3 linked regions of the Anaerobacillus sp. CMMVII genome follow. The protein of the gene in region 1 interacts with the protein of each later gene in a pairwise test. Links are inferred from orthologs where the notes say so. Each region holds a gene or a part of one and is shown in the gene's direction. Other genes may lie near its edges.

What was found.
Region 2: the proteins of tuf (region 1) and mreB interact in binary tests that used the Bacillus subtilis proteins (3 or more experiments, as listed by UniProt). The link is inferred for Anaerobacillus sp. CMMVII from one-to-one orthologs.
Region 3: the proteins of tuf (region 1) and H1D32_RS07130 interact in binary tests that used the Bacillus subtilis proteins (3 or more experiments, as listed by UniProt). The link is inferred for Anaerobacillus sp. CMMVII from one-to-one orthologs.

Annotation. Positions count from the first base shown.
Region 1 is NZ_JACEHK010000001.1:160,437-170,697, forward strand. Bases 145-3,009 are described here. They hold tuf (elongation factor Tu), read left to right. Parts: upstream 145-914; coding sequence 915-2,105; downstream 2,106-3,009. Other genes in these bases: fusA (elongation factor G), read left to right, coding at 145-797. In the rest of the region: more of fusA, read left to right, coding at 1-144; H1D32_RS00790 (nuclease-related domain-containing protein), read right to left, coding at 3,259-4,173; rpsJ (30S ribosomal protein S10), read left to right, coding at 4,594-4,902; rplC (50S ribosomal protein L3), read left to right, coding at 4,969-5,598; rplD (50S ribosomal protein L4), read left to right, coding at 5,625-6,248; rplW (50S ribosomal protein L23), read left to right, coding at 6,248-6,538; rplB (50S ribosomal protein L2), read left to right, coding at 6,565-7,395; rpsS (30S ribosomal protein S19), read left to right, coding at 7,453-7,731; rplV (50S ribosomal protein L22), read left to right, coding at 7,752-8,093; rpsC (30S ribosomal protein S3), read left to right, coding at 8,097-8,756; rplP (50S ribosomal protein L16), read left to right, coding at 8,759-9,193; rpmC (50S ribosomal protein L29), read left to right, coding at 9,183-9,386; rpsQ (30S ribosomal protein S17), read left to right, coding at 9,407-9,670; rplN (50S ribosomal protein L14), read left to right, coding at 9,714-10,082; rplX (50S ribosomal protein L24), read left to right, coding at 10,143-10,261. UniProt on the Bacillus subtilis protein: GTP hydrolase that promotes the GTP-dependent binding of aminoacyl-tRNA to the A-site of ribosomes during protein biosynthesis.
Region 2 is NZ_JACEHK010000017.1:191,342-201,555, forward strand. Bases 5,022-7,839 are described here. They hold mreB (rod shape-determining protein), read left to right. Parts: upstream 5,022-5,837; coding sequence 5,838-6,842; downstream 6,843-7,839. Other genes in these bases: spoIIID (sporulation transcriptional regulator SpoIIID), read left to right, coding at 5,438-5,725; H1D32_RS22430 (flagellar hook-basal body protein), read left to right, coding at 6,931-7,755. Outside these bases: H1D32_RS22395 (hypothetical protein), read left to right, coding at 1-91; H1D32_RS22400 (DUF4212 domain-containing protein), read left to right, coding at 162-467; H1D32_RS22405 (sodium:solute symporter family protein), read left to right, coding at 515-2,176; H1D32_RS22410 (DUF294 nucleotidyltransferase-like domain-containing protein), read left to right, coding at 2,157-4,046; H1D32_RS22415 (nuclease-related domain-containing protein), read left to right, coding at 4,285-4,788; H1D32_RS22435 (flagellar hook-basal body protein), read left to right, coding at 7,875-8,708; H1D32_RS22440 (DNA-directed RNA polymerase subunit beta), read left to right, coding at 8,791-9,066; 3-hydroxyacyl-ACP dehydratase FabZ, read left to right, coding at 9,316-9,747. UniProt on the Bacillus subtilis protein: Forms membrane-associated dynamic filaments that are essential for cell shape determination. Acts by regulating cell wall synthesis and cell elongation, and thus cell shape.
Region 3 is NZ_JACEHK010000002.1:623,058-633,390, forward strand. What follows is about bases 4,475-7,411. They hold H1D32_RS07130 (rod shape-determining protein), read left to right. Parts: upstream 4,475-5,392; coding sequence 5,393-6,430; downstream 6,431-7,411. Other genes in these bases: radC (RadC family protein), read left to right, coding at 4,482-5,171; mreC (rod shape-determining protein MreC), read left to right, coding at 6,444-7,322; mreD (rod shape-determining protein MreD), read left to right, coding at 7,325-7,411. Also shown: H1D32_RS07110 (hypothetical protein), read left to right, coding at 136-1,227; aspA (aspartate ammonia-lyase), read left to right, coding at 2,194-3,612; H1D32_RS07120 (Maf family protein), read left to right, coding at 3,860-4,429; more of mreD, read left to right, coding at 7,412-7,885; septum site-determining protein MinC, read left to right, coding at 7,916-8,596; septum site-determining protein MinD, read left to right, coding at 8,703-9,500; H1D32_RS07155 (IS256 family transposase), read left to right, coding at 9,781-10,333.

The DNA of each region.
Region 1 (10,261 bases):
AGCTTGCTGAAGAAGATCCAACGTTCAAAACTCACACTGATGAAGAAACAGGACAAACGATTATCGCTGGTATGGGTGAGCTTCACTTAGATATCATCGTAGATCGTATGCGTCGTGAATTCAAAGTTGAAGCTAATGTTGGTGCTCCACAGGTTGCTTACCGTGAAACAATCCGTAAATCGGCTAAAGTTGAAGGTAAGTTCGTTCGTCAGTCTGGTGGACGTGGACAATATGGTCACGTTTGGATTGAATTCTCACCACTAGAAGAAGGCGAAGGATTTGTTTTTGAAAACAAAATCGTTGGTGGGGTAGTACCACGTGAATACGTACCTGCTGTTGAAGCTGGTATTAAAGAATCAATGCAAAATGGTATGCTTGCAGGTTATCCTTTATTAGACCTTAAAGCTACTATCTTTGATGGTTCGTACCATGACGTTGACTCTAACGAAATGGCGTTCAAGATCGCTGGATCTATGGCACTTAAGAATGCGAGAGCACATTGTTCTCCAGCTATCCTTGAGCCAATGATGAGAGTTGAAGTTGTTATTCCTGAAGAGTACATGGGAGACATCATGGGAGATGTAACAAGTCGTCGTGGACGTGTAGAAGGTATGGAAGCACGCGGAAATGCGCAAGTAGTTCGTGCAATGGTTCCACTTTCTGAAATGTTCGGTTACGCAACATCTTTACGCTCTCGTACACAAGGACGCGGAACGTACTCTATGCACTTCGATCATTATGAAGAAGTTCCTAAGAGTATCTCTGAAGAAATTATTAAGAAGCAAACAGGACAATAATTTTTTAACATTATTGTATCTAAGAGGAAAATGTTGTAATCTAAGAAAGGTGGTATAAGTACTACCTTTCCTATAATTATAAATATATATTTGAATATTTAAGGGAGGCTTTTCAAAATGGGTAAAGAAAAATTTGACCGTTCGAAAACGCATGCTAACATTGGTACAATCGGACACGTTGACCATGGTAAAACTACATTAACTGCTGCAATCTCTACAGTTCTTCATAAGAAGTCTGGTAAAGGTACAGCTATGGCTTATGATCAAATCGATGGTGCTCCTGAAGAGCGTGAGCGTGGTATCACAATCTCAACTGCACACGTTGAGTACGAAACTGATGCTCGTCACTATGCACACGTTGACTGCCCAGGACATGCTGACTATGTTAAAAACATGATCACTGGTGCTGCTCAAATGGACGGCGGTATCTTAGTAGTATCTGCTGCTGATGGCCCAATGCCACAAACTCGTGAGCACATTCTTTTATCTCGTCAAGTAGGTGTACCTTACCTTGTTGTATTCATGAACAAGTGTGACATGGTAGACGACGAAGAATTACTTGAATTAGTAGAAATGGAAGTTCGTGACCTTCTTTCTGAATACGACTTCCCAGGAGATGACATTCCTGTAATCAAAGGTTCTGCTCTTAAAGCTCTTGAAGGAGATGCTGAGTGGGAAGCTAAAATCTTCGAACTTATGGATGCTGTTGACTCTTACATCCCAACACCACCTCGTGAAACTGACAAGCCTTTCATGATGCCTGTTGAGGACGTATTCTCAATCACTGGACGTGGAACAGTTGCTACTGGACGCGTTGAGCGTGGAGTAGTTAAAGTTGGGGATGTAGTTGAAATCCTTGGTTTAACTGAAGAGCCAAAATCAACAACTGTAACTGGTGTTGAAATGTTCCGTAAGCTTCTTGACTATGCTGAAGCTGGAGACAACATTGGTGCATTACTTCGTGGTGTATCTCGTGATGACATCCAACGTGGACAAATCCTTGCTAAGCCAGGAACTGTTAAAGCACACACTAAGTTCAAATCAGAAGTTTATGTTCTTTCAAAAGAAGAAGGTGGACGTCATACTCCATTCTTCTCTAACTACCGTCCACAGTTCTACTTCCGTACAACTGACGTAACTGGAATCATCCAACTTCCAGAAGGCGTTGAGATGGTAATGCCTGGAGACAACATCGAAATGACTGTTGAACTAATCGCTCCAATCGGTATCGAAGAAGGAACTAAGTTCTCTATTCGTGAAGGTGGCCGTACTGTAGGCGCTGGAGTAGTTGCAACAATCGTTGAGTAATTCATAGTAAAAAGGTAGCTCTTTCGGGAGCTACCTTTTTGTTTTGGTGTTGTACTATTTATGAAGAAACAAGTAAGGTTTAGGTAGTAAAAATATATTGACCTAGGTCTGGTAGGAAATGTGTGTAACCATGTTCGAATCGCTGTGGATCGAACACGAAATAGCCTGGAGTAATGAAAAAGAGGTTCGAATCGGTGTGAATCGAGCAAGGTTTGGTAGGAAATGTGTGTAATCATGTTCGAATCGCCGTGGATCGAACACGAAATAGCCTGCAGCAATGAAAAAGGAGTTCGAATCGATGTGAATCGAGCAAGGTCTGGTAGGAAATGTGTGTAATCATGTTCGAATCGCTGTGGATCGAACACGAAATAGCCTGGAGTAATGAAAAAGGAGTTCGAATCGATGTGAATCGAGCAAGGTTTGGTCGGGAATGTGTGTAATCATGTTCGAATCGCCGTGGATCGAACACACGAAATAGCCTGAAGTAATGAAAAAGAGGTTCGAATGGGTGTGAATCGAACAAGGTCTGGTAGGAAATGTGTGTAATCATGTTCGAATTGCTGTGGATCGAACACGAAATAGCCTGGAGCAATGAAAAAGAGGTTCGAATCGGTGTGAATCGAGCAAGGTTTGGTAGGGAATGTGTGTAATCATGTTCGAATCGCCGTGGATCGAACACGAAATAGCCTGGAGCAATGAAAAAGGAGTTCGAATCGATGTGAATCGAGCAAGGTTTGGTAGGGAATGTGTGTAATCATGTTCGAATCGCCGTGGATCGAACACGAAATAGCCTGGAGCAATGAAAAAGGAGTTCGAATCGATGTGAATCGAGCAAGGTCTGGTAGGGAATGTGTGTAATCATGTTCGAATCGCTGTGGATCGAACACGAAATAGCCTGGAGTAATGAAAAAGGAGTTCGAATCGATGTGAATCGAGCAAGGTTTGGTAGGAAATGTGTGTAATCATGTTCGAATCGCTGTGGATTGAACACGAAATAGCCTGAAAAAGGAGTTCGAATCGCCTCGGATTGAGCAAGGATAATACTGTTGTTGTATATTAAAATTCATGTCCGAGCTAATACGAACTTTCATAACACATTCCTAATGTTGTCTTGAACCAATACTGTATCTAATTATAGCGATTGAGTAGCCTATTATCTTTTGATGTAGTGAATAGCTTTACCGCGTCCCACGATATCAAAGTTTTTCAAAAGTATTTTTTGTATTATTCTTTTAGATTTGATTATCGCACACCATTCCCAAACATTGTTTTTGGTAATTTTTCTATTAGGAAATAATAATAATAGCTCATCTATACTTCGTAATACCCCAGTTTCTACTTTCTCATGGTAATTGCATCTTTTACAATTAAACAAGTTGAGTTTAGCTATGTCAGTATAGAATGCGCCACAACATGGACAGTTTATTCCCTTTTTTAATTGTTCATAACAATAACTTGGTACTTGGCTATAGGGGTTTTTCTCAATGTGAAGATTAATTAACTTTTCCGCTAACCTAAAATGTCTGGCATCTAATTGCAACGTATTTCCAATTACCTCATTTAAATAACGGTTAAGTTGTGTAGGATATATAATTGGTAGATTAGGTGGAGCACAATATAGATGAAACTCTGGATGAATAAAAACTAGGCGCCCTTCAATAGCGGATTTGAAACCAATCTGACGGAGTAAACGGCGTAACGATGATTCACAACGTTGTAGTTGAGTTAGAGGGTTTTTAATTTCAGATTTAGTTAAAGTAAACCAGTTATTTGCTTCAAAGAGATAATCTCCTTCAAAATTTTTCACTTCAAACAAATAAGTTATCTCAGGGGCTATTATTACCTTATCAATTTGAAATAAAGTTTCATTAATTTTGAGCAGTAGATCATTAAGTATGATCCAGTTATTTCTAAGATGATCAATCCTAGCATCAAAAGCTAACTCTCCTTTGTAGCCCTTTTCTAGATTGAAATAATAAAGCTTGTCCTTTTCTAACAGTTCCTTACGCAAATTTAACTTGCGAAAAATAAGTAACTCTTCGCTTTCCTCTCGAGCTTTAGTAATCATAAACCACTTCCTCTCCGATTAATACCTTAATCTTACAACTAGCCATAGCAATATACAACTCTTATTATATAGAAGAAACACGATTACCCCACAGACCTTTCCCACCAAAAACCACAATAAACTCAGCAATCTCCACTAAAATCACCACTGGAAATATTTATATACCGTATAAATGCATAAATTTTTTATAGAAAGCTTGCATTCGGTGAAGCTTGTCTATATAATAGGAAAAGTGCGACCGACTAGAAACAGAAAACACTTGCTTTCTTCTAGTATAATCATTATAATAGATAATGTTGGTCGTTGACAGCGATGATGTGGAAGGTTGCTGACACACCCGAGCCCGTTGCCATGGTGAAGGTGAGGAAATTTTCACGGAGTATGTCTGTTTATAAAATGGACGATAAAGGAGGTTATCAAATGGCAAAGCAAAAAATTCGCATTCGTTTAAAGGCTTATGATCACAGAATTCTAGATCAATCTGCTGAGAAAATCGTAGAAACAGCTAAACGTTCAGGTGCTCAGGTTTCTGGACCGATCCCTCTTCCTACAGAGAAGTCAATCTACACGATTTTAAGAGCGGTTCATAAGTATAAAGATTCTCGTGAGCAGTTTGAAATGCGCACGCATAAGCGTCTAATTGATATTGTGAACCCAACTCCACAAACTGTGGATGCTTTAATGCGTTTAGACTTACCGTCAGGCGTAGATATCGAAATCAAGCTTTAATAGTTAGACCAAACAAAAATCAAATGGCAAACAACTATAAATTACTTATATCAGGAGGTGTGACTCATGACCAAAGGAATCTTAGGGAAAAAATTAGGAATGACTCAAGTATTCACTGAAAAAGGCGACGTGGTACCAGTAACTGTTATCGAAGCTAGTCCAAACGTTGTTCTTCAAAAGAAATCAGTTGAATCAGACGGATATGTTGCGATCCAATTAGGATATGACGATGTGAAAGCATCTCGCGTAACTAAGCCAGCAAAAGGTCATGCTGAAAAGGCCAATGCTAATCCTAAGCGCTACATGAAGGAAATTCGTGGCACAGATTTTGCTGCTTACGAAGTTGGTCAAGAGATCAAAGTAGATACATTTAGTGAAGGTGACATCGTAGACGTTACCGGTATTTCTAAAGGAAAAGGTTTCCAAGGATCTATCAAACGTCATAACCAATCTCGTGGACCAATGGCTCACGGATCGCGTTATCACCGTCGTCCTGGTTCGATGGGACCAGTTGCCCCTAACCGCGTATTCAAAGGTAAATTATTACCTGGACGTATGGGTGGAGAACAAATCACTGTTCAAAATTTAGAGATCGTTAAGGTAGATACAGAGCGTAACTTACTTTTAGTAAAAGGTAATGTACCAGGAGCTAGAAAAGGCTACGTAACTATCAAGAGCGCTGTTAAAGCGAACTAATCGACAGAAAGAAAGGAGGATACCTCATGCCTAAAGTTGCATTATTTAACCAAAACGGAACGCAAGTTGGTGATATCGAATTATCAGATGCTGTGTTCGGTATTGAGCCAAATGAAAGTGTATTACATGATGCTGTTGTAATGCAGCAAGCTTCATTACGTCAAGGTACACATGATGTAAAAGGACGTTCAGAAGTTCGTGGTGGTGGACGTAAACCATGGCGTCAAAAAGGAACTGGTCGTGCAAGACAAGGTTCTATCAGATCACCTCAATGGGTTGGTGGTGGAGTAGTATTCGGACCAACGCCACGTAGCTATAGCTACAAATTACCTAAAAAAGTACGTCGTTTAGCGATCAAATCAGCTTTAGCTTCAAAAGTAATTGCTGAAGAAATCGTAGTGCTTGAAGGTTTACAATTAGATGCTCCAAAAACAAAAGAAATGGTGGCAATTTTAAGTAGCTTATCAGCTGACCGTAAAGCGTTAGTAGTTACTGCTGATTACAACGATAACGTTGCATTATCAGCTCGTAACATCCCTGGAGTAACTTTTGTTACTGCTGAAGGAATTAACGTTCTTGACGTGTTAAAGCATGACAAACTAGTTATCACTAAAGACGCCGTTCAAAAGGTAGAGGAGGTGCTAGCGTAATGGAAAACGCACGTGATATCATTAAGCGCCCCGTGATTACAGAACGTTCAACTGATTTAATGTCAGAAAAGAAATATACTTTCGAAGTAGACGTTCGAGCAAATAAAACTCAAGTTAAAGACGCGATTGAAGAGATCTTTGGAGTGAAAGTAGCTAACGTTAACACGATGAATTACAAGGGTAAGTTCAAGAGATTTGGACGTCACTCAGGATATACGCCTCGTCGTAAAAAAGCAATCGTTACGTTAACTGCTGAAAGCAAAGAATTAGAATTCTTTGAAGGTGTTTAAGTTTTAAGTGAAGGAGGGAAATAACAATGCCGATTAAAAAGTATAAACCGACCAGTGCCGGACGTCGTGGAATGTCTGTACTTGACTTCCAAGAGATCACTACTGACAAGCCGGAAAAATCGTTACTAGCGCCGATTCATAGAAAAGGCGGACGTAATAACCAAGGTAAATTGACAGTACGTCATCAAGGTGGCGGACACAAGCGTCAATACCGTGTAATTGACTTCAAACGTAATAAAGATGGTATTCCAGGACGCGTTGCTACGATCGAATACGATCCAAACCGTACTGCTAATATCGCTTTAATCAACTATGTAGATGGAGAAAAGCGTTACATTCTAGCACCAAAAGGTCTTAAAGTTGGTATGGAAGTAATGAGTGGTCCAACTGCTGATATTAAAGTAGGTAACTCTTTACCATTAATCAACATCCCAGTAGGTACTGTTATTCATAACATTGAGTTAAAGCCAGGTAAAGGTGGACAATTAGTTCGTTCTGCTGGTACAGAAGCTCAACTGTTAGGTAAAGAAGGGGCATATGTACTAGTTCGCTTAAATTCAGGTGAAACTCGTATGATCCTATCTAATTGCCGTGCTACTGTTGGTCAAGTTGGTAACCTTGAGCATGAACTTGTGAACATTGGTAAAGCGGGTCGTTCTCGTTGGTTAGGTATTAGACCTACAGTTCGTGGTTCTGTAATGAACCCTAATGACCATCCACACGGTGGTGGTGAAGGTCGTTCACCAATCGGACGTAAATCACCAATGTCTCCATGGGGCAAACCAACTCTTGGATACAAAACTCGTAAGAAAAATAAACATTCCGACAAGTACATTGTACGTCGTCGTAAAAAATAACGGGATTGCACTACGGTTCAAAAGAGCCGTAGCACAATCGCGAAGGGAGGCACACTCATGGGTCGTAGCTTAAAAAAGGGACCTTTTGTCGATGATCACTTGATGAAAAAAGTTGTTGAATTAAACGAAAAAGACGAGAAGAAAGTAATTAAATCTTGGTCACGTCGTTCAACAATCTTCCCAGATTTTATTGGTCATACAATTGCAGTTTATGATGGACGCAAACATGTACCAGTTTATGTATCTGAAGATATGGTGGGTCATAAGTTAGGTGAATTTGCACCTACAAGAACTTATAAAGGCCATGCTGCAGATGATAAGAAAACAAGACGTTAATATGAGAGGAGGTACTCTATATGCAAGCGAAAGCAGTTGCTAAACAAGTGCGTATTGCTCCTCGTAAGGTTCGTCTAGTAGTAGACTTAATTCGGGGCAAGCAAGTTGGTGAAGCTGTAGCGATCCTACGCCACACACCTAAAGCAGCTTCTCCAGTAGTAGAAAAGCTGTTAAACTCTGCTATTGCAAATGCTGAACACAACTATGAAATGGACGTAAACAAACTAGTTGTTAGTGAAGTATTTGTTGATGAGGGAGTTACTTTAAAAAGATTCCGTCCTCGCGCTATGGGACGTGCAAGTAGAATTAACAAACGCGCTAGTCATATTACTATCGTTGTTTCAGAAAAGAAGGAGGGGTAAAGCGTGGGTCAAAAAGTAAATCCGATAGGACTTCGTGTAGGAATTATTCGTGACTGGGAGTCAAAATGGTACGCTGAAAAGGACTATGCTGATCTATTACACGAAGACTTAAAAATTCGTGAATATATCGAAAAGCGTCTTAAGGATGCATCTGTATCTAAAATTGAAATCGAACGCGCTGCAAACCGTGTGAATGTAACAATCCATACAGCTAAGCCTGGGATGGTAATCGGTAAAGGTGGATCTGAAGTTGAAGCACTTCGCAAAGCTTTAAACCAACTTACTAACAAGCGAGTTCACATCAACATTTTTGAAATTAAGCAAGCTGATTTAGATGCTAAATTAGTTGCAGAAAATATTGCTCGTCAATTAGAAAACCGTATTTCTTTCCGTCGTGCAATGAAGCAAGCAATCCAACGCACAATGCGTGCTGGAGCAAAAGGTATTAAAACTCAAGTATCTGGTCGTCTAGGCGGAGCAGATATCGCTCGTTCTGAACACTATAGCGAAGGAACTGTTCCACTTCACACTTTACGTGCTGATATTGATTACGGAACAGCAGAAGCTGACACTACTTATGGTAAGCTAGGAATTAAAGTCTGGATTTACCGTGGTGAAGTCCTTCCAACGAAAGGAACGAAAAAAGAGGAAGGAGGAAAATAATCATGTTATTACCTAAACGTGTAAAATATCGTCGCGAACATAGAGGAAAAATGCGCGGAAAAGCAAAAGGTGGTACCGAAGTACATTTTGGTGAGTTTGGTCTACAAGCTACAGAAGCTTCTTGGGTTACTAACCGTCAGATTGAATCTGCTCGTCGTGCAATGACTCGTTATATGAAGCGTGGCGGTAAAGTTTGGATTAAAATTTTCCCATCAAAGCCATATACAGCTAAGCCTCTTGAGGTGCGAATGGGTTCCGGTAAAGGTGCTCCTGAAGGATGGGTAGCAGTAGTTAAACCAGGTAAAGTTATGTTTGAAATCGCAGGTGTATCTGAAGAAGTAGCACGTGAAGCATTACGTTTAGCTGCTCACAAATTACCTGTAAAATGTAAATTCGTAAAACGCGAAGAAGTGGGTGGTGACGCAAATGAAAGCTAATGAGATCCGTAACTTAACCACTGCCGAGATCGAACAGAAAGCAAAGTCACTGAAAGAAGAGTTATTCAACCTACGCTTTCAATTAGCGACTGGACAGTTAGACAATCCAGCCCGCATTCGTGAAGTTCGTAAAGCAATAGCTCGTGCAAAAACAGTATTGCGTGAGAGAGAGCTAGGAATAACTAACGAATAATTTGAAAGGAGGTTTGCGCAATGACTGAGCGTAATCAACGTAAGGAATATACTGGTAGAGTTGTTTCTGACAAAATGGACAAAACAATCACGGTATTAGTAGAAACTTACAAAACTGATAAGTTGTACGGCAAACGTGTTAAGTATTCAAAGAAATTAAAAGCACATGATGAAAATAACACTGCAAAGATCGGTGATATCGTTAAAATTATGGAAACTCGTCCTTTATCAAAAGATAAGCGTTTCCGTTTAGTAGAAATCGTTCAAGAAGCGGTAATTATTTAATAGTGAAAGATCTTGTATTGTTTCCGAAGGGAGGTAAGATCGTATGATTCAACAAGAAACTCGTTTAAAAGTTGCTGATAACTCAGGTGCACGTGAAGTACTTTGTATTAAGGTATTAGGTGGTTCAGGCCGCAAAACAGCTAACATTGGTGATGTAATTGTTTGCTCGGTGAAACAAGCAACACCAGGCGGCGTTGTCAAGAAAGGTGACGTTGTTAAAGCTGTAATCGTTCGTACAAAGACTGGTGCTCGTCGTAATGACGGTTCTTATATCAAATTTGATGAAAATGCAGCAGTTATTATTAAAGAAGATAAGAGTCCTCGTGGAACTCGTATTTTTGGACCTGTTGCCCGCGAGCTTCGTGAAAAGCAATTCATGAAAATCGTTTCCCTTGCTCCAGAAGTTCTATAATCATGAACGGACTAATTAGAAATTGCCTTTTAAGGAGGTGCGATTATGTCAACACCTAAAATGCATGTTAAAAAAGGTGACACTGTAAAAGTGATCTCTGGTAAAGATAAAGGAAAACAAGGCGTTATTTTAGAAGCGTACCCAACTAAAGGTCGTGTTCTTGTAGAAGGAATTAACAT
Region 2 (10,214 bases), on another replicon or contig:
AGGAGCGCTTGTTGTATTTATCATCATTCAAATCGCCATGGTTCCACTAGGATTTTTCGAGACTGTAAAATTTATTTTTAGTCTCAGATAAGCGCGTTCATCATGGAAACTTGTTTCTGTGTGACGATAAATTTTTTAAAAAAGAAAGGGGGTAAAAAACGATGAAGAAAATTGATAAGGAAGTAGCAGATGCTTACTTTCGCATTAGAACTCGCAATATCATCATCTTTTTGGCAATTGGCTTTAGCGTTTCATTTGGAGTGGTAGCCTTTGCGGAGTTTTTCTCGCAATTTACATTCATTGGCGGCGTACCACTACACTACTTCATGGGGGCTCAAGGAGCTGTATTGATCTTTATTTGCCTCCTATTCACAAACGCTGTCTTAAGTGACAAAGTTGATCGAGATTTTGGTATTGATGACGAGAAGAATGCGACTTTAAGTGCAGGGAAGGCAGTTGATCACTAAACATAACGTGGATGCGAAAAAAGAAATGAAAAAAGGGGGCGATTCAAATGGATGCGCAAGGTTTAATGTCAATTTCAATTATTTTTGCTACTTTCGCCCTTTATATCGGGATCTCTATTTATTGTCGAGCGAAAGTGACGTCTGATTTTTACGTAGCAAGTAGGGGAGTTCCACCGTTCTGGAATGGTATGGCGATTGGTGGAGACTGGATGAGCGCTGCCTCATTTATTGGTATGGCTGGAACTGTTATGATTTTGGGGTATGATGGTTTGGCTTATATCATGGGTTGGACTGGAGGCTATCTATTCTTAACCTTTTTATTAGCTCCACAACTGCGGAAATATGGTAGATACACGGTTCCTGAGTTTATTGGTGACCGATTCGGGACAAATAAAGGTCGCTTAATTGCGGCAATTGCCACGATTATTATCAGTTTCGTTTATATTATTGGTCAGCTTTCTGGATCAGGGGTAGTTATCGGACGCATTCTCCAAATCGATACGATGTATGGAACAATGATTGGTGTTGTCATTATTGCTATCTATGCGACATTAGGTGGGATGAAGGGGATTACCTGGACACAGGTTGCTCAATACATCATTTTGATTATTGCATACTTAATACCTGTTCTTTTTATGTCACTACAAATTACCGGAAACCCATTGCCGTGGCTATCGTATCACAACATTGTGAGTCAGCTCGGTGATCTCGATCGTGAGCTTGGATTCTCTGAATACTTTGCACCATTTTCATCGAGTAACAAAGCACAATTTTTAGGATTAATGTTCTGTTTAATGGTAGGAACTGCAGCATTACCACACGTGATTGTCCGTTTTTATACAGTGTCAACGATGAAGGCGGCTCGCTGGAGCGGAGCATGGGCACTTCTGTTTATCGGACTCTTATACTTATCGGCTCCTGCTTATGCGGCGTTTTCTCGTTTTATTTTAATGACGAAGGTTGCTGGTAGTCCAATTGACCAATTGCCTGCGTGGACAACAAGTTGGGTAGACACAGGTCGACTTAAGGTTGCTGATACAAACGGAGATGGTATTCTTAGTTGGCCAGAGATTGTTATTAGTAATGACATCGTGGTAATGGCGACACCAGAAATTGCAAATCTCGGAATGTTCGTCATTGGTCTAGTTGCTGCTGGTGCAATGGCCGCGGCGCTTTCGACAGCAGGTGGTTTGTTAATTACGATCTCATCATCGTTCGCTCATGACATTTACTATCGCTTGATGCGACCAGATGCAAGTGATGCGAGACGACTTAAGGCAGGGCGTTGGGCGATTGTTCTCTCAACCATTGTTGCTGGTGTTGTAGCGCTTGATCCTCCTGGAGTGATTACGCAAATTGTTGCTTGGGCCTTCTCGCTTGCAGCGGGTACGTTCTTCCCGGTTCTCCTATTAGGGGTTTGGTGGAAGCGTGCTAATGCCGAAGGGGCAATTGCCGGGATGCTTTCAGGTCTATTTGTAACCCTTGGATATATTTTCTTGGCCAGAAGTGGTATTACAATTTTTGGATTACTAGATACAGCAGCTGGTGTGTTTGGTGTACCAGTCAACTTACTTGTTATGTACACGGTCTCAAAACTAACAGCTGCACCACCTCAACATCTTCAAGACGAGTGTATCGACCTCAGATACCCAGAGCAAATGACTTATAAAGATGGTGAGGTATGGTTAGATGATGCCCCAGGAAGATAGTCCATTTTTAGAAAAAATAAGTCGGCACCCCTTGTTTCAAGGGGTGTCATCTGAAGTTTTTGCGGAGTTAATCGAAAAGTGTACGTTAAGAACTTATAAAAAAGGGGAAACGGTTTTATATAAAAAAACGCCACGCGAGGGTCTGCTCATAATTTTAGAAGGAATGGCAGAGGTACTAATTGACGACTCTAGTACAGGCGAAGTTCTGGAAGTTTTACAGACAAATGACATTATTGGTTTTTCAAGTTTAGCAGAATTTCTAGGAGAACCAGCGGAGCATATTTATGACTATACGGTTGAGGTAAAAGCAATAGAAGAGACGACTTGTTTGCAGGTTTCTTACTCGGTCATTGAAGAGCGTTGGCCAGATGAAAATGTTCGCGACTTTGTACTGCGACAGATAGCTGTTAGGCTTCGTGACATCTATGGCTCATTGGCTGAACAAGTTCAGTTAGCGAGCAAGTGGGGCGAAAGTGACCCATTTATTCAGCGTGTTCATGATTTAATGCAATTTCCAGTCAACACTGTTAGTCTTGATGACAGAATCCAAAACGTTGCCAAAAAAATGATAGATAAGAAGACGACATCTGTTTTAGTCATGGATCGAAAAGAGCTTGTTGGTATCATTACTGAAAATGATATTGTTGCAAGGGTCGTAGCCGGAAATCTTGGCTTAGACAAGCAAGCACGGGAAATTATGACGACAAATCCCTATACAATTTCCAGGGATGCTTATTATTATGAAGCACTTTCGTTATTTTTAATGAATGGGGTTAAGCATCTTCCTGTTGTCGGTGGGACGGGTGACATTGTCGGGATCGTCACCTTGTCAGATTTAATGAGAAAAAAAGATCGCGGAAAGTTAAACGTCATCCAAACCATTGAAGAATCGACAACGGAAACCATCGGTGAAGTGAAAGAAGCGATTTATAAAGTGTTAGAAACACTGATCAATGATGAGTTACCAACAATCAACATGTTAGAGGTTATTACGAAGTTGTATGATCGCCTCGTCAAGCATTGTGTGAAGCTAGCCTTAGCTGAAGTCGGTGAGGCTCCAGTCGCTTTTTCCTTCTATCAAATGGGAAGCGGAGGTCGCTGTGAACAGTATCTCTTAACTGACCAAGACCATTTTTTAGTCTATGAGGATGGCGAGGATGTAGCAGATTATTTTCGGTTGCTAGGAGCAGAGATTGTCAGACTGCTTACATTAGCAGGTTACGAGCATTGCAAAGGCAAAATGATGGCAAGCGAAGAAGGGTGGTGTGGCTCGCTTAGCAACTGGAGTGACCGGCTCCGTCGCTGGAGCGTTCGTTCGACGAATGAGCATGTCTTACTTGGCCAAAATTTCTTTTCAATGCGGTTATTGTATGGCGACCAAACGTTGCACAACCGATTTATAGCAACGATTAAGGAACAACAGGCAAAAGCTCGAATTTACATGTACCAAATGGCCAAAGTAGAAAAGGATTATCCGGTTCCAACGTTAGACCAGCCGATAAGAGCCTTATTTCGATTAGAAAAGACGACGATTGATATAAAAAAAGATGCCCTGTTTCCATTCCATCATTGCTTGCAATTACTGGCGATCAAAAATGGAATCTATGAGGGGACACCCTTGCAAAAAATTGAGTCGTTAAAGAAGTTAAAGGTGGTATCGGAGGACTTTGCTGGTGAGCTAAAGTTTGCCTACAGTATTGCTTTGAGAATTCGTGTCAATCAAGGTTGGGCACGGTTCAAACAAGGTGAGCCGAATACATCAGTGGTCACCTTTACGCATTTGAAATCACGCGATAAAGCTGAGCTGATCCAAGCATTGAAAATCATTCGTTCATTACAAAATCAAGTGCTAGCGTTGTTTGCGATGTAGATGAGTTTAGCAAGTAGAAACTATTCTGAGAGAAGGAGTAGTTTTTACTTTTTTTTTGGACTTTGCCGAATAATGTGGAAAGTTTGCAGAATAACTGAAAAAGTTGTTCGAATAATTACTGAAGTTGTCCGAATAACCAAAAAAGTTGTCCGAATAACCAACTAGAACACAAAAAACCTTTTCTAGAAGCAGGATTTTCTCTGTTAATATCGAATAAACCCCCTAAAGGAGTGGTGAAATGATCATAAAAGAATTAAAAATGCCCCTTAAATTAGAAAAACTTATTGCTTTGAAACGAAGAACCCCAATAATGCTACCTAAATACTCTCTAATTAAAGACGAAACAGCTAGGAGACTAGCAGGTTATCGTGGTGAATGCTCCTTACACTATCAACTTTCCCTTTTACCAGAGAAAAGCTACTATATTTTACGAGGAATTAGACTTAAAGACGGAAATCATTTTTTTCAAATCGATAATCTCCTAATCTCGCAAAAATTTTTCCTGAATCTTGAAGTGAAAACGATTGCCGGCACCCTTCAATTCGATGAAAGAAATCATCAACTTATTAGAACGCTAGACACCAAAAGAGATGGTTTTAGTGACCCGCTTACCCAAGCCTATTTTCAAGAAATGCATCTGAAAAACTGGCTAAAACAAAACGGTTATACAGATCTAACTATCTTATCCTTAGTTGTTAGCGCAAATCCCAGCTCCATCCTCGAGACCACTTCTAAAAAGTAATCCGCAGTGAGTATCTTCCGATAAAAATTCAACAGCTTGAAAAATATTACCCCGAAAATAAACTCAATGAAAAACAGGTGAAAAAAATCTGCCGTACCATGAAAGCTCAACATACGCCGCTCGACACTCCCATACTAGATCAATTTGGTATGATCCCAGACCAACTTATAAAAGGTGTCTATTGTCCTAAATGCGAATGTCTACCGATCCCTAAAATTTATGGTGGCTGGAAGTGTCCTAGTTGCAACGTGAAGATGAAAGATGCCCATATCCCCTCAATGAAAGACTACTCCCTTTTAATTAGTCCCACATTTTCAAACGAAGAAATTAGAAATTTTCTAGAAATAAACGATCCTAACCTTATGAATCGCCTCCTCACCACCCCACAATTTGCCCAAAAAGGTAACACCAAAGCAAGAATTTACAATTTTCTAAATTAAAAGCCTTGTCTCACCACCTTTTATGCATATATACCCGTCTCCCTTAATAAAATGTTACAAATCATTAGTTATTAAAGGAAGGGCCTAAGATCACTTGGACGGAGGCGTATTGTATGGGAGTTCATCTTTACATATATAAGGGGATGGGTTTTTATCGGTTAGCGGACGTTCGGGCTCGCAGGACCCTCATGAATTAGGAGGCGAGAGGTGTGCACGATTACATCAAAGAACGAACAATCAAGATTGGCAGGTACATCGTCGAGACAAGGAAAACCGTACGCACGATTGCGAAGGAGTTTGGGGTTTCCAAGAGCACAGTTCATAAGGATCTAACAGAACGATTGCCTGAAATTAATGCAGAGCTGGCAAATGAAGTGAAAGAAATACTAGAGTATCATAAGTCGATTCGGCATTTACGAGGTGGCGAAGCAACGAAAGTGAAGTACCAGAAGTCAGAGCCAGTAAGCGGTAAGAAGTTAGCAGAGACTCAATCGTAAATTCACAAAAAAATCATTTTCCCTGCACTGACAAAATATGATAAAATATTACATTAGATATAAACTAATTAGTGATAGATGAAACGGCTACTTAAAGCAGGGAGGAAATGGCATGTTTGGCAGGGACATTGGAATTGATTTAGGAACAGCAAATGTTCTCGTTCACGTAAGAGGAAGAGGAATTGTATTAAATGAACCTTCAGTTGTCGCAATAGATACACACACGGGTAAAGTTTTAGCGGTTGGGGATGAAGCGTTCCGAATGGTCGGGCGTACGCCTGGAAACATTGTGGCTCTTCGTCCAATGAAGGACGGGGTTATTGCAAACTTTGATTTAACTGAATCGATGCTAAAACATTTTTTGGATAAGATTAATGTTCGAGGCTTTTTTACAAAACCACGAATTTTGATTTGCTGCCCAACCAACATTACTTCAGTTGAGCAAAAGGCGATTCGTGAAGCAGCAGAAAAAAGCGGTGGTAAAAATGTTTTCTTAGAGGAAGAACCGAAAGTTGCGGCAATTGGAGCAGGCATGGACATTTACCAACCAAGCGGTAACATGGTCGTAGACATAGGCGGTGGGACAACAGATGTTGCTGTATTATCAATGGGCGATATTGTCACCGCCTCTTCAATTAAGGTTGCAGGGGACAGGTTTGATCAGGAGATTTTAAACTATGTTAAGAAAAAGTATAAATTATTAATCGGGGAACGTACGGCTGAGTCAATTAAAATCCAAGTAGCAACCGTTTTCCCAGGTAGTCGCAAAGAGGAAATCGATATCCGTGGTCGTGACTTGGTTAGTGGACTTCCACGTACGATTACCGTATACTCAGATGAGATCCAAAAAGCCTTAGAAGAGGCAATTTCACATATTGTACAAGCTTCAAAAAGTGTTCTTGAACAAACTCCACCTGAACTTTCAGCAGATATTATTGACCGTGGTGTCATCCTGACTGGTGGTGGCGCATTGCTTCATGGTATTGATCTACTTTTAGCAGAAGAATTAAAGGTACCTGTCTTAGTTGCTGAAGAGCCAATGCATTGTGTTGCAAAGGGAACCGGTATTTTACTTGAAAACTTGGACAAGGTGTCAAGACGAAAATTTAAATACTAAACTGCCAAAATTGCTATATCTTTCAACTGCCAACATGATAGCCGATAAATAGAATAGATAGAGTAAGATACATAGAGGTGAAACAATAATGATTCGTGGGTTTTATACATCTGCTGCCGGAATGATTGCTCAGCAACGCCGTCAGGAAATGCTAACAAATAACTTAGCTAATGCCGATACACCAGGCTATCGCGCTGATGATGCATCATTGCGAGCGTTTCCGAATTTGCTGATCCAAGCAATGGGCGTTGACAATCGTCCCCAAGGAAAAACGACTCACGTTGGTGAATTAAGTACAGGGGTATACTTGCAAGAGCGAACCCTAAATTTTCGCCAAGGTGATCTTCATGAAACAGGTAACAGAACAGACATTGCTCTACTTCAAGGTGTTGTCCCGTTGAATGAAGAAACAGGACGCCCGGGAGCATTATTGTTTTCCGTTGAAAATCAAACAGGCGAAGTACGTTATACAAGAAACGGGAATTTTACAGTTGATGGACAAGGCTACCTTACGACGAGTGAAGGGTTTTATGTCCTTGACCCAAGCGGGAATCGCTTAAATGTAGGCAATGATGATTTTAAGCTTACACAGGAAGGGTTCCTCGTTAATGAGAATGGTACGAATTTTGCCCAAATTAATGTTGCCTTTGTTGCCAATCCTAATCAACTTGTAAAAGAAGGAAACGGGCTCCTTCGTTACGAAGGTGGACAAGCTGTTCTTTCTGCAAACGGTAATGCTAATATTTCGTATCAACTAAACCAAGGCTTCATTGAGCGTGCCAACGTTGATACAGCCCAAACAATGACCGATATGATGACTGCATTTCGGGCCTTTGAAGCCAACCAAAGAGTCCTCCAAGCGTACGATCGCAGCATGGAAAAAGCGGTCAATGAGATTGGGAGAATAGGATAATTAGTTTAGAGTTCAGAGTGTAGAGTGTAGAGTTTTGTTGCTTGAAACGCTACGAAGCAATGCCTTAGGACTCTACACTTTACACTTTAAACTCTACACTGTAAAAAAGAGGTGCTCTCATGAATCAATCAATGATAACGGCGTCAGTGACTATGGGCCAGCTGCAAAAGAAATTAGATACAATTTCTAATAATGTTGCAAATGTGAATACAACTGGTTACAAACGTCGTGATGTTCAGTTTCAAGACTTATTATTTCAGCAATTAAATAATCAAGTTGTCGGGACCCAAGAAACTGGGCGCAATACTCCGTTAGGCATACGGATTGGTTCAGGTGCACGTGTCTCCCAGACAAATGTTAGAATGGAACAAGGAGCGTTAATGCAAACAGGACGAGCGTTGGATCTAGCGATTTCTGAACAAGGTGCCTTTTTCGAGGTTTTGCCAACAGAGGCCGGTGGAGAGCGACGTTTTTCTAGAGACGGTGCGTTTTACTTAACTCCAAATGCTACTAATAACGACGAGTTATTCCTTGTTACTGGAGATGGCGATTATGTTATGTCCTCAACTGGTGGACGGATTACGATTCCGGCTAATTACAAGTCGATACTTGTGACGGACAATGGTAGAATTGATGTTTTTTTACATGATGATACTCAGCTAAACGTGGGGCAATTGCAGCTAGTAAAAATTACGAAACCGCAGTTACTTCAAAATAATGGTGATAATTTCTTTTCTTTTCCGAACCTTGATGACTTAGGTTTAACCTTCGCTGATGTGTTTGGTATTGTAGGAAATGGTGGTATTATTCAAGGAACTTTAGAAAGTTCCAACGTTGACCTTGGTAAAGAGCTAAGTGAATTAATTCTTGCACAACGTGCGTATCAATTTAATACACGGTCCATTTCTATGGCTGACCAAATGATGGGATTAGTAAATAATATTAGAGGATAGATATACAAAGTAACCAAAGCAAGTTATGCTTAAGGTGACAATGTATTGTAGCTCGAAAATCTCTATTGAAAAGGTGTATCAAATGACGAAAGAAAACGATAATCAACCTACTGAACAAAAAAATAGACAAGAAGTGAGAGCTCAGAAGGAAGCGAAGAAAAAGCGTAAAAAACGTAAACCAATTCGTTTAATTCCGATCTGGGTTCGCCTCATCATTGTGCTTCTAATTTTTGCTGCAAGTCTTGTGCTTGGGGCGATGTTTGGCTACGGTATTGTTGGCGATGGAGAACCAAAGGATGTTCTTGGTAAAGGTCCTTGGTTAAAAATTCATGAGATCATCTATAAAGATGGAAAGTAAAAAGCTGTGAAAACAAATTTGTTTCACAGTTTTTTTTACAATTTAAGGAAGTGTAAACGTCTAGCTCCAGTGCGCCTAGACCCTCGAGAATAGTGAAAGATCACACTTTTTTTCTCGAAGAACATTTTCTTGTCGGGGCTTAAATGGGCGGCGCTTGCGTTTTCTTATCGCAACTTGTGGAAGGTGTGAAACTTACAAAAATATGATACAATCCTATTATGAGATCTGTTATTAATAGGAGGTACTAAAATGTTAGATATTCAACAAATTAAAGAAATCATTCCTCACCGTTACCCATTTTTATTAGTTGATCGTATTATTGAACTTGATGAAGGTACGCGTGCGGTGGGTATTAAGAATGTAACAGCTAATGAAGAGTTTTTTAATGGTCATTTCCCAGATTACCCAGTAATGCCGGGAGTCCTCATTATCGAAGCACTTGCACAGGTAGGTGCCGTAGCGATGCTAATCAAGGAAGAAAACCGTGGTCGCTTAGCCTTTTTTGCGGGGATTGATGGTTGTCGCTTCAAAGGTCAAGTCAAACCAGGTGATCAACTTCGCCTTGAAGTGGAGATCACGCGTTTACGAGGCTCAATTGGCAAAGGAAAAGGTACAGCTTATGTAGATGGAAAAGTTGTAGCTGAAACTGAGCTTATGTTTGCATTAGGTGAAAAGCAATAGTTAGGAAACATTGTGGCTTTCAAGCTTCGAATGTGCATTACTAGCTATTTTTAAAAAACTGATATCCTCGCTTCAGCGAAGGTATCAGTTTTTTATGTACTTTACACATCGACCTCTAAGTATGTTTGTTCTCCGGCAGTAATTTTTGCCTGACCATTTGTTAGGTTCATCATCCACTCGATAAACACCTCTTCTTCACCGCTCGCTACATAGGTTTGAAGTTCGACTTGATCGAGATAATTAATTTCTTTAAGGAGATAATGTGAACCGCGAATTTCATTTTCCAATTTTCCAAGCCAAGTGTAATCAACCTTTGTATGAAAATTTGCACGAGTCTTCGTTCAACGATTCCGGTTGCATTGAGACCTTCACTGGTTGCACTACCATATGCTCGTATTAAACCACCGGCTCCAAGCTTGATGCCACCAAAATATCGGGTCACAACAACAACGGTATCTTTTAATCGA
Region 3 (10,333 bases), on another replicon or contig:
TCAGTAGAATGGATCCCACCTAAAGCCAAAATGTTTACGAATTTTATTTTCTTTTCTTACATAATTCTAGTTCTATCTATCAATCTATATTAATAGACTATAGTAAATTGAAAAATAGAGAGGAGCTGGCAATGGATGGACAATACGAAGAAGAATGACCGGCGAATTTCAATCGTGCTAAATGGAAAAGAGAAATTATACGAAGAGCTAGTGAAGGACAAGCAGGTATATGAAGAAATATTAAATGAAGAGATTTCGGCAATGAAGGAAGAAGAAAGTTCCGAGGAATTTGAATGGATCCTTCCTGAACCCTCTGAAAATCAATCATCACCTAAGGTTGTTGACTTAGGAGAACGGCGCCGTGATAAAAAGAAGCTTGGTGGTCCATATTGGGATGATGGTAAAAGTGATACCTCACCAAAACTTCCACATATAAAAAGAAAAAAGAGACGTAGATTTGATATTAAATCATTACCTTTAGGTATAATTGGAATTGTTTTTTCAGCTATTATTGTAGGTTTAAGCTTTGGCTTTATGATGATTACTATATTTACTGGGGATAAGACTGATCAGATCGTGGCTCAGCCGACAGTAGTGGGTACTTCTCCGACAGAAGCACCTGTTTCCGTTACACCAGGACAAATTCCAATCCTCGGTGTTGAAGTAGTGCAAGGTGGGGCTTATACGGTCATCGAAAAGGGAAATGAAAAAGTTAATGAAATCCAGGCTGATGGATATGCGGCAACCCTTACAACCTCAACAGAACCAGCATTTCTATTTATCGGAATTGGTTTAGACCGTGAACAGGCGTCAATTATCGGAGATGTCTATAAGGATAAAGGACAAGAAATTTACTTAAAACCGTACGCAATTACCTCCAATGGAATGGTTGAAAATCAGAATCAAGCCATTTTTTTAGAGACAGCTATAGACTTATATCAACAACTGACTCTTTTATCGGTGAATGGACTAGCTAACGGAGGGACTTTACTCACAGAAGAAACGTTAAGTGAATTAAGTACAAAACATGAGAAATTAACTACTACTCCATTTGAAGGAAATGAAACTCAAGAGCAAAAGGTACTTGTTTTTCAGAATGCTATAACAAATGCTTACGAAAAGATGCAAGCCTATGCAAACTCAAAAGATGCTACTGAGCTATGGAAAATTCAGCAGTTTTTACTAAATGGATTAGTCGCATATGAAGAACTTACAAAAACATTTTAAGAAGCAGAGGACTAACGTTATCGTTCGTTAGTCTTTTTTCTATTACGCTCTTTTCTAAGATTGTTGCTATTAGCTTTTAGGTCGTAACCAAGCGAATGCTTGGTTCTTCACGCTTTGCGTGAAGCTTTTGAGAATAAATAAGCCATTGGGACAAATAAATTTGTCCCAAAAAGCTTATTAATTCTCAAAAGACGACCTAAAAGCAACAAAGTTTACGAAAACAGCCTTCTATTAAGATAAGAAAGCACAACCGTTTTTAGTACTTAATGTCTAGCACCAGGCGCCATCTACTGGGTTAAATAGACCATGCATACGGTCCTATAAGAATGTCCACCGTAGGTTCGGAAAACTTTTCTGAATATAACCGTGGAGTATTCCGAACATGGACTAAGTTCTGAATACTTTACTAGATTTCAACTTGAGCCATTTCGGAACTTCAACCACATTCGATTTGCAGAACGAAACGTAGTTAGTATAGTGGGCTTAGAAAAAAGATAATGAGTAATTTTGTTATTCTGACAACATTTGCATGTCGCCGTTAGGCGGGGGACTTGGGCTTTTCTTATAGTTTAAGTAAGCATAAAATTTCAACGTAAAAACTGTCTAGCTCCAGCGCCCAGCCCCTCGAGGTCAAATGTTCTTCGAGAATAAAAGTGAAAGAGCACACTATTTTCTCGAAGAACATTTGCTTGTCGGGGCAAAGCAGGGCGCTTGCGCTTTTCTTATTTTTACTATATATGCTTTGACATTTCCATCTTTAATATTTATAACTATTAATGAAGTACATAATAATTAGAGAGAAAAAAGTCTTTTAACCTTTTTTAGTACAAACTGTGGCATTGTTATTTATATTTGGTTGTTTTCGAAGATTGTTGTTTTTTGCAACCGATTTGTTTTTATCGCAACAATGGTTACGAAAAGCGCCTAGATTTTTGACAAGCCTAAAAGAGAGATGGAGGGTTACTTATGTCACAAGTTCGAATTGAACGAGACTTAATGGGAGAAAAGGAAATACCACAAGATGCGTATTACGGAATTCAAACTGCCAGGGCCATTGAGAATTTCCCAATTACAGGAATTCCGCCACACAAAGAATTGATACGCGCATTTGCATACGTAAAAAAAGCGGCGGCAATGGCAAATAGTGATGTCGGTGTATTAAATAAAAAAATTGCTCATGCAATCGCTCAAGCAAGTGATGAGATCATTTCAGGGGCATTAAGCGATCAATTTGTAGTTGATTCAATTCAAGGTGGAGCTGGAACTTCTTTTAATATGAATGCTAATGAAGTAATTGCAAACCGAGCCATTGAGATCCTAGGTGGAAAAAAAGGAGATTATATGATGGTGAGCCCTAACACTCATGTGAATATGGCTCAATCAACAAATGATACCTTTCCAACAGCAATCCATATAGCATGTTTGCATTTGGCAGAAGGTTTAACCACTTCTTTAGAGGAACTAATAGGTGCAATGGATCAAAAAGCGAATGAGTTTGACCAAGTAATCAAGATGGGGCGTACTCACTTACAAGACGCAGTACCAATTCGTCTTGGGCAAGAATTTGGAGCTTACAAAAAAGTACTTACTCGTGACTTAAATCGTGTGAAAAATTCGGTAGATCACTTATTTGAAATTAATATGGGAGCAACTGCAGTTGGAACTGGATTAAATGCTTTACCAGAGTATATAACTCTTGTTGTAAAATATCTTGCAGAGCATACTGGCATGCCGTTTAAAAATGCTGAAGACCTTATTGACGCTACACAAAACACGGATGCTTATACAGAGCTCTCAAGTGCTTTAAAAATATTAGCGATTAATCTATCAAAAATTGCCAATGACTTAAGGCTCATGAGCTCTGGTCCTTTGACTGGAATTAATGAAATTAATCTCCCGCCACGTCAAGCGGGTTCATCAATTATGCCTGGAAAAGTAAACCCAGTAATGGCTGAAGTAATAAACCAAATTTCTTTTCAAGTTATTGGAAATGATCATACGATTTCACTTGCTTCAGAAGCAGGGCAATTAGAGTTAAATGTAATGGAACCAGTATTGGTTTTTAATTTATTACAATCTTTATCAATTCTTCAAAATGGGATAAGGGTTTTTAAACAATTTTGTATTGAAGGTATTACAGCAAATATTGAACGCTGTCGTGAAATGGTTGAGCATAGTGTTGGCATTATTACCGCCATTAACCCTCATGTAGGTTACGAAGTTGCTGCACGGATTGCTAAAGAGGCAATTCAAACAAGGCGACCTGTACGTGAGATCTGTATTGAAAAAGGAATTTTATCGGAAGAAGAATTAAATGTAATCCTAGATCCTAATGAAATGACTGCACCAGGGATTGCAGGATCAGATTTATTATTCGGAAAGTAAATTTTTTTATAGCTTCTTTAACAAAAAAGAATTGGAATTTTTGAACAAATTTTGCTATTCTAGTAGTAACCTTTGGAAAAAATTTCTTTTCTTTTTTGTCTATTGAATGAATTTCATAATTAGTCAAGCTATATCAAACTATATGTAGGTGAATGTCTTTTACTCAACTGCATAAGATCATAGCGAAAATAAAGAATGATGAAATACATTAGATTGAAAAGAATTTATTTTACAAAGGAGAATCTCCGTGAAAAAACTCATTTTAGCCTCCGGCTCACCTCGCCGTAAACAGCTGCTCGAACAAGCGCAGCTACAATTTTCTATTTCCACAAGTACCGTTGAGGAAACAATCACTGAAACCTTGTCTCCCTATGAACTAGTAGAACAACTTGCGCTCAAAAAAGCTAACGATGTGCTTAGCCGTAATGACGATTCAATAATCATTGGTGCTGATACAATTGTTTCAATAAATGGAACGGTTTTAGGAAAGCCTAATAACGAAGCAGAGGCCTTCCGAATGCTAGAACAATTAGCAGGCAATGATCATGAAGTCTATACTGGAGTGGCGATCATCGCGAAAGAAAAAACGGTTGTCTTTCATGAAAAAACGATCGTTACTTTTTGGCAACTTACTTCAAAAGAAATTGAAGACTATATTGCAAGTGGCGAGCCGTTTGATAAGGCTGGCTCTTATGGAATTCAAGGACTTGGTGCGCTATTTGTAAAAAAGATTATAGGTGACTACTTTAACGTTGTTGGCTTACCGTTAGCGAGGACAGTGAGAGAATTAAAAAACTTTCAACATGTGATTTCGTAATCGGGAGTAGCACAACCGCGATGCTCCTCCCGTAAAAAAAGGAGGAGTAGTGATGGAAGGGAAGCCATTAATGATTCGTGATGTTCCATATTGTGAAAGACCGAGGGAACGTTTAATTTCAGAAGGAGCTCACGTGTTATCGAATCAAGAACTAATCGCAATTATATTAGGAACAGGTACAAAGCAAGAATCAGTTTTACAATTAGCACAAAGAATTTTGCACCATTTCCATGGGTTACGACTATTAAAGGATTCCTCGGCAACAGAATTAAAAGAAATAAAGGGGATTGGTAACTCGAAGGCAGTACAATTGTTAGCAGCATTAGAGTTAGGCAGCCGTGTACATAAGCTTCAGCAAGAAAATCGAATAATCATTCGTTCTCCTGAGGATGTCTCGCGGTTTATGATGGAGGAAATGCGTTTTCTAACACAAGAGCATTTCGTAGCATTATACTTAAATACGAAAAATCATGTGATCCATAAAAAGACAATTTTTATAGGTAGTTTAAATGCTTCCATTGTTCACCCACGTGAAATCTATAAAGAAGCTTTTCGTCACTCAGCAGCTTCAATTATCTGTCTTCATAATCATCCAAGTGGAGATCCTTCTCCCAGTAAAGAAGACATTGAAGTAACAAAGCGTCTAGTCGAGAGTGGTAAAGTCATTGGCATTGAATTATTAGATCACATCATTATTGGTGATAAGAAATTTATTAGTTTGAAGGAGAAAGGCTACGTTTAAGTTATGAGTTATGAGTTATGAGTTATGAGTGATAAGTTGTTTTTTGGTAAGACTTCAAAGCGCTACAAATAAAAACTCAACACTCAAAACTCAATACTCATAACTTAACACTATCATTTTTTATTTTTTTTCAGTATAATAAAGGTTATGGATTTTCATTACTACAACTAGAAATTACTTAAATAGCGTTTTACGCTTTCCATTGAAGGGAGATTACATAGATGTTTGGTGGTTTTTCAAAAGACTTAGGAATTGATTTAGGTACAGCTAATACGCTGGTGTATGTGAAGGGGAAAGGTGTTATTGTTCGTGAACCTTCTGTAGTTGCGATTAGAACAGATACAGGAACAATTGAGGCAGTTGGAAATGATGCGAAAAATATGATTGGTCGTACGCCAGGAAATATTGTAGCAGTTCGCCCAATGAAAGATGGAGTTATTGCTGATTTTGATACTACGGCAACCATGATGAAATATTTTATAAGACAAGCCCTACGAAATCGTTCGATTTTCACACGTAAACCTAATGTAATGGTTTGTGTTCCATCAGGAATTACTGCTGTTGAAAAAAGAGCAGTTGAGGATGCTACAAAGCAAGCTGGTGCAAGAGAGGCCTATACTATTGAAGAGCCGTTTGCTGCAGCAATTGGAGCTGATCTACCTGTTTGGGAGCCAACAGGAAGCATGGTTGTTGACATTGGCGGTGGTACGACAGAAGTTGCGATAATATCGCTTGGAGGAATTGTCACGAGTCAGTCAATTCGTGTGGCAGGTGATGAAATGGATGATGCTATTATCCATTACATCAAGAAAACATATAACTTAATGATTGGGGAACGAACTGCAGAGGCTGTTAAATTTGAAATCGGTTCAGCTGGAACTCCTGAAGGCATTGAGGATATGGATATTCGCGGTCGTGACCTAGTGACAGGCTTACCAAAAACAATAACAATTACGGCTAGTGAAATAGCTGAAGCACTTGAGGATACAGTTACCACAATTATTGAAGCAGTGAAAAGTACGTTAGAAAAATCACCACCTGAATTAGCTGCTGATATTATGGATCGTGGAATTGTTCTTACAGGCGGTGGTGGATTATTACGTAATCTTGATCGCGTTTTAGCTGATCAAACTCATATGCCTGTCTTAGTAGCAGAAAATCCGTTAGATTGTGTAGCCTTAGGAACAGGAAGAGCGTTAGAAAATCTTCACTTATTCCGATCAAAGGCTGGGATTACAGTTCGTTCAAATCGTAAGTAAGTAGGTGTGATGAATGCCCCAATTTTTTTCAAATAAGAGACTAATAGTGCTTCTCGTTAGTATAATTCTTTTGGTGGCATTAATTGGCTATTCCATGAGTGATCGAAGAAGCCTAACATGGCCGGAACAGTTTATGAAAGACTCTGTAGGATGGGTCCAACAAGTATTTAAACAACCCGCTCTTTATGTAGCGGGTTTCTTTGAGAATATTAATGAATTGAGCAACTTATACGAAGAAAATCGAGTGTTAAAAGCTCATTTAGATGAATATGCACAAATTGCTGTTGAAGTAAATGTGCTACGTCGGCAAAATGAACATTTAAAAGAAGCATTAGATATTAAAGAAAGTTTATATAACTATAGCCTGACCCCTGCCTTAGTTATCCATCGTTCCCCAGATCGTTGGAATGAATATATTGGAATTAACAAGGGCGAACAAGATGGGATCGAACGAGATATGGCTGTTATCACCTCTAAAGGACTAGTTGGTAAGGTCTTACATGTTTCGCAATTTACAGCAACTGTTCAACTGCTCCGCGATCATGATCGTACCAACAGGATTTCAGCGATGGTTGATGCTGAGGATGTAGAAGTTTTTGGCTTTATTGAGGGCTTCGATGAACAAACAGGTGCTTTAATGCTCAGAAAGATTGAAGCTGATGCAGAGATCGAAGTAGGTCAAACAGTGGTAACCTCAGGATTAGGTGGTGTTTTCCCACAAGGACTTTTAATAGGCAAAGTCATTGAGATCGAGGCAGATGAATATGGGCTAACAAAGAATGCTTACGTTGAGCCCTCGGCTAGTTTTCATCATTTAGATTATGTGATGATCATTAATCGAACTGCTGCAGTAATTGATGAAAGCATAATAGAGGAAGGGGATGAGAATTAGCGATGTTACGATTTCTCCTTCCCTCTATTATATTTATTCTCTTTATTATCGAAGGAACAGTCATGCAAGTGATTGCCCCTGACCGATTTGGTTCAGAGTTCATCATAATCCCTCGTTTTGCTTTCGTCGTTGTGATTGTAATAGCTATCTTTTTGGGGAGAACTACAGGTACAATTTATGCTCTCTTTCTTGGACTATTTCAAGATATTATTTATACTCACGTTTTGGGTGTCTATATTTTTAGTATGGCTCTTATTACATATTTACTTGGATTTTCGTACAAGATTTTTCAGAAGAACTTATCATTACTCTTTATTACTACGATCGTCGGTACGATTCTCCTTGAATATTTAGTTTATGGAATTTACTCTATGGTTAATATTACAAATCTTCTTCATGAAAACTTCTTTTATGAACGACTTTTGCCAAGCTTACTCGTAAATAGTGTGTTTTTAATCATATTTGCGTATCCTTTACGAAAATTATTAGTCTTTTTACAAAATAAAGACGATATTGAAGAAAAAATCAATAAAAGAAAAAAGGATTTTAGATGGCAACGTTGAATAAAAGAAAGTTAGAGGTGAACTTTGGCCATGTTAAAAACAAACTATGTAACAATTCGAGGAACCAAAGAAGGCCTAATCTTATATTTGGACGACGAGTGTTCGTTTTCTGAACTTGTCAGTGAGCTTGAAGAGAAGCTTTCCTCAAATTATCCACAAATTTCAGAAGGGCCAGCTGTACATGTAAAAGTTTCGGTTGGGAATCGTTATCTTTCAGAGCCCCAAAAGGAACAATTAATATCAATTATTAGTGATCAGCAAAAGCTTGTAATAAACCAAATAGAATCGAACATTATCACGAAACAAGAGGCAGAAAATTTACAAAAAGAAGCCCAAACTGCTACGATTATAAGAGTTATTCGTTCTGGTCAGGTGTTAGAAGTCAAAGGGAATCTACTCCTACTAGGAGATGTTAACCCTGGTGGAACAGTTGTTGCTACGGGAAACATTTATATTTTGGGTGTCTTACGTGGGATTGCTCATGCAGGAAGTGAGGGTGATTCCGAAGCCGTGATTGCTGCTTCAAAAATGGAACCATCACAATTGCGTATCGCAGAAATTGTTAGCCGGTCACCTGATACGAAAGACAATGAAAGCCATGACATGGAATGTGCTTATGTTGGTTACGATAATAAAATTGCCATAGAGAGAATACAACAAATGGGTAAAATACGCCCAGGAATAACAAACGTTACAAGTTTTGAGTTATGAGTTATGAGTTGTGAGTTAGTTTTGGTAGGGTTCCGAAGCTTTGCTATTAAATAACTCTAAACTCAACCCTCAAAACTTAAAACTCAATTAGAAAGGGGAGTTTCGCATGGGAGAGGCGATTGTAATTACTTCTGGTAAAGGCGGCGTTGGAAAAACGACTACATCTGCAAATATTGGTACTGCCCTTGCGCTTTCAGGGAAAAAAGTATGCTTAGTAGATACAGATATTGGTTTACGTAACCTTGATGTTGTAATGGGTTTAGAAAACCGAATCATATATGATATTGTTGATGTAGTTGAAGAACGTTGTAGGTTGCAACAAGCACTTATTAAGGACAAGCGTTTTGAGTGTCTTATGCTTTTGCCAGCAGCACAAACAAAAGATAAATTAGCCGTAAATCCAGAACAAATGAAAGTAATCATTAAAGAATTAAAAGAAGACTTTGATTATGTTATTATTGATTGTCCTGCAGGAATTGAGCAAGGTTTTAAAAACGCTGTCGCTGGTGCTGATAAAGCAGTTGTTGTAACGACACCTGAAACGTCGGCAGTTCGAGATGCAGATCGCATTATTGGGTTGCTAGAGCAAGAAAATATTGAGCCCCCTAAACTTGTCGTAAATAGAATTCGCAGCCATATGATGAAAAATGGTGATATGCTAGATGTAGACGAGATTGTTTCAATTTTAGCAATTGAGCTATTAGGAATTGTTGCAGATGATGATGATGTCATAAAAGCTTCTAATAAAGGTGAGCCGATTGCATTCCAACCGACGAGTCGAGCATCTATTGCCTACCGAAATATAGCTAGACGTATTTTAGGCGAATCTGTTCCTTTGATGTCTTTAGAAGATAACAAGGGCATGTTCACAAAAATGAAAAAGTTTTTTGGGATTAGGGCTTAAATTGTTATAATCCAATCTTTCAAAGTTAGCGAGCAAGTCTTGCTAACTTTTTTATCATTTTTGGCCAGAAGACCCCCACTCCAAGGAGTTTACGAGTAAGTGGGGGATGAATGGTTACTTTTTAAAAGGCTGTTTTCGCAAAGTTTGTTGCTTTCGTAAAAAGATGGTATAAAATATTTTGTGTAAGACATAAATGGCCAAAATTTGGAGTCTCCAAAAAATAAAAAAGTAGGGTATCCTCGGAATTGCGACATCCCAAACAGAGAGGAAAAACCCTACTATGAAATCTATTATACCTGCTAACGAATTTACGAATCAACTTGAAGATTTAGTAAAAAACTTTTTAAAAGATAAAATGGAGCTATACTTAAAAGAAGAAATTAAGAATTTTATTGAAGTAGAGAAACCTGATCAAGGGCTTCAACGTAACGGTTACTATGAAAGGTCATTGGACACAAAATACGGTAAAATTGAGGATATTTCTGTACCTCGTGACCGCCAAGGAGAATATAAGACTCAATTATTTGAGCCTTACAAGCGTAGAGATGGTTGGTTAGAAGAAGCCATTATTCGTATGTACCAAACTGGGATGAGCACCCGTGATGTTGGTAAGTTTGTAGAAAGAATGGTCGGCTCAACTTACTCCGCGACAACGATTAGTAATATAACGGAAGTTGTGCATCAAGATATTGAAGCTTGGCAAAAACGTCCGTTAAATAAGAGATATTCTGTACTATATTTAGATGGAATGTATATTAAAGTTCGCCGAGATACGGTGGATAAAGAAGTTGTCTATGTTGTCATGGGGGTAAATGAAGATGGTCACCGTGAAA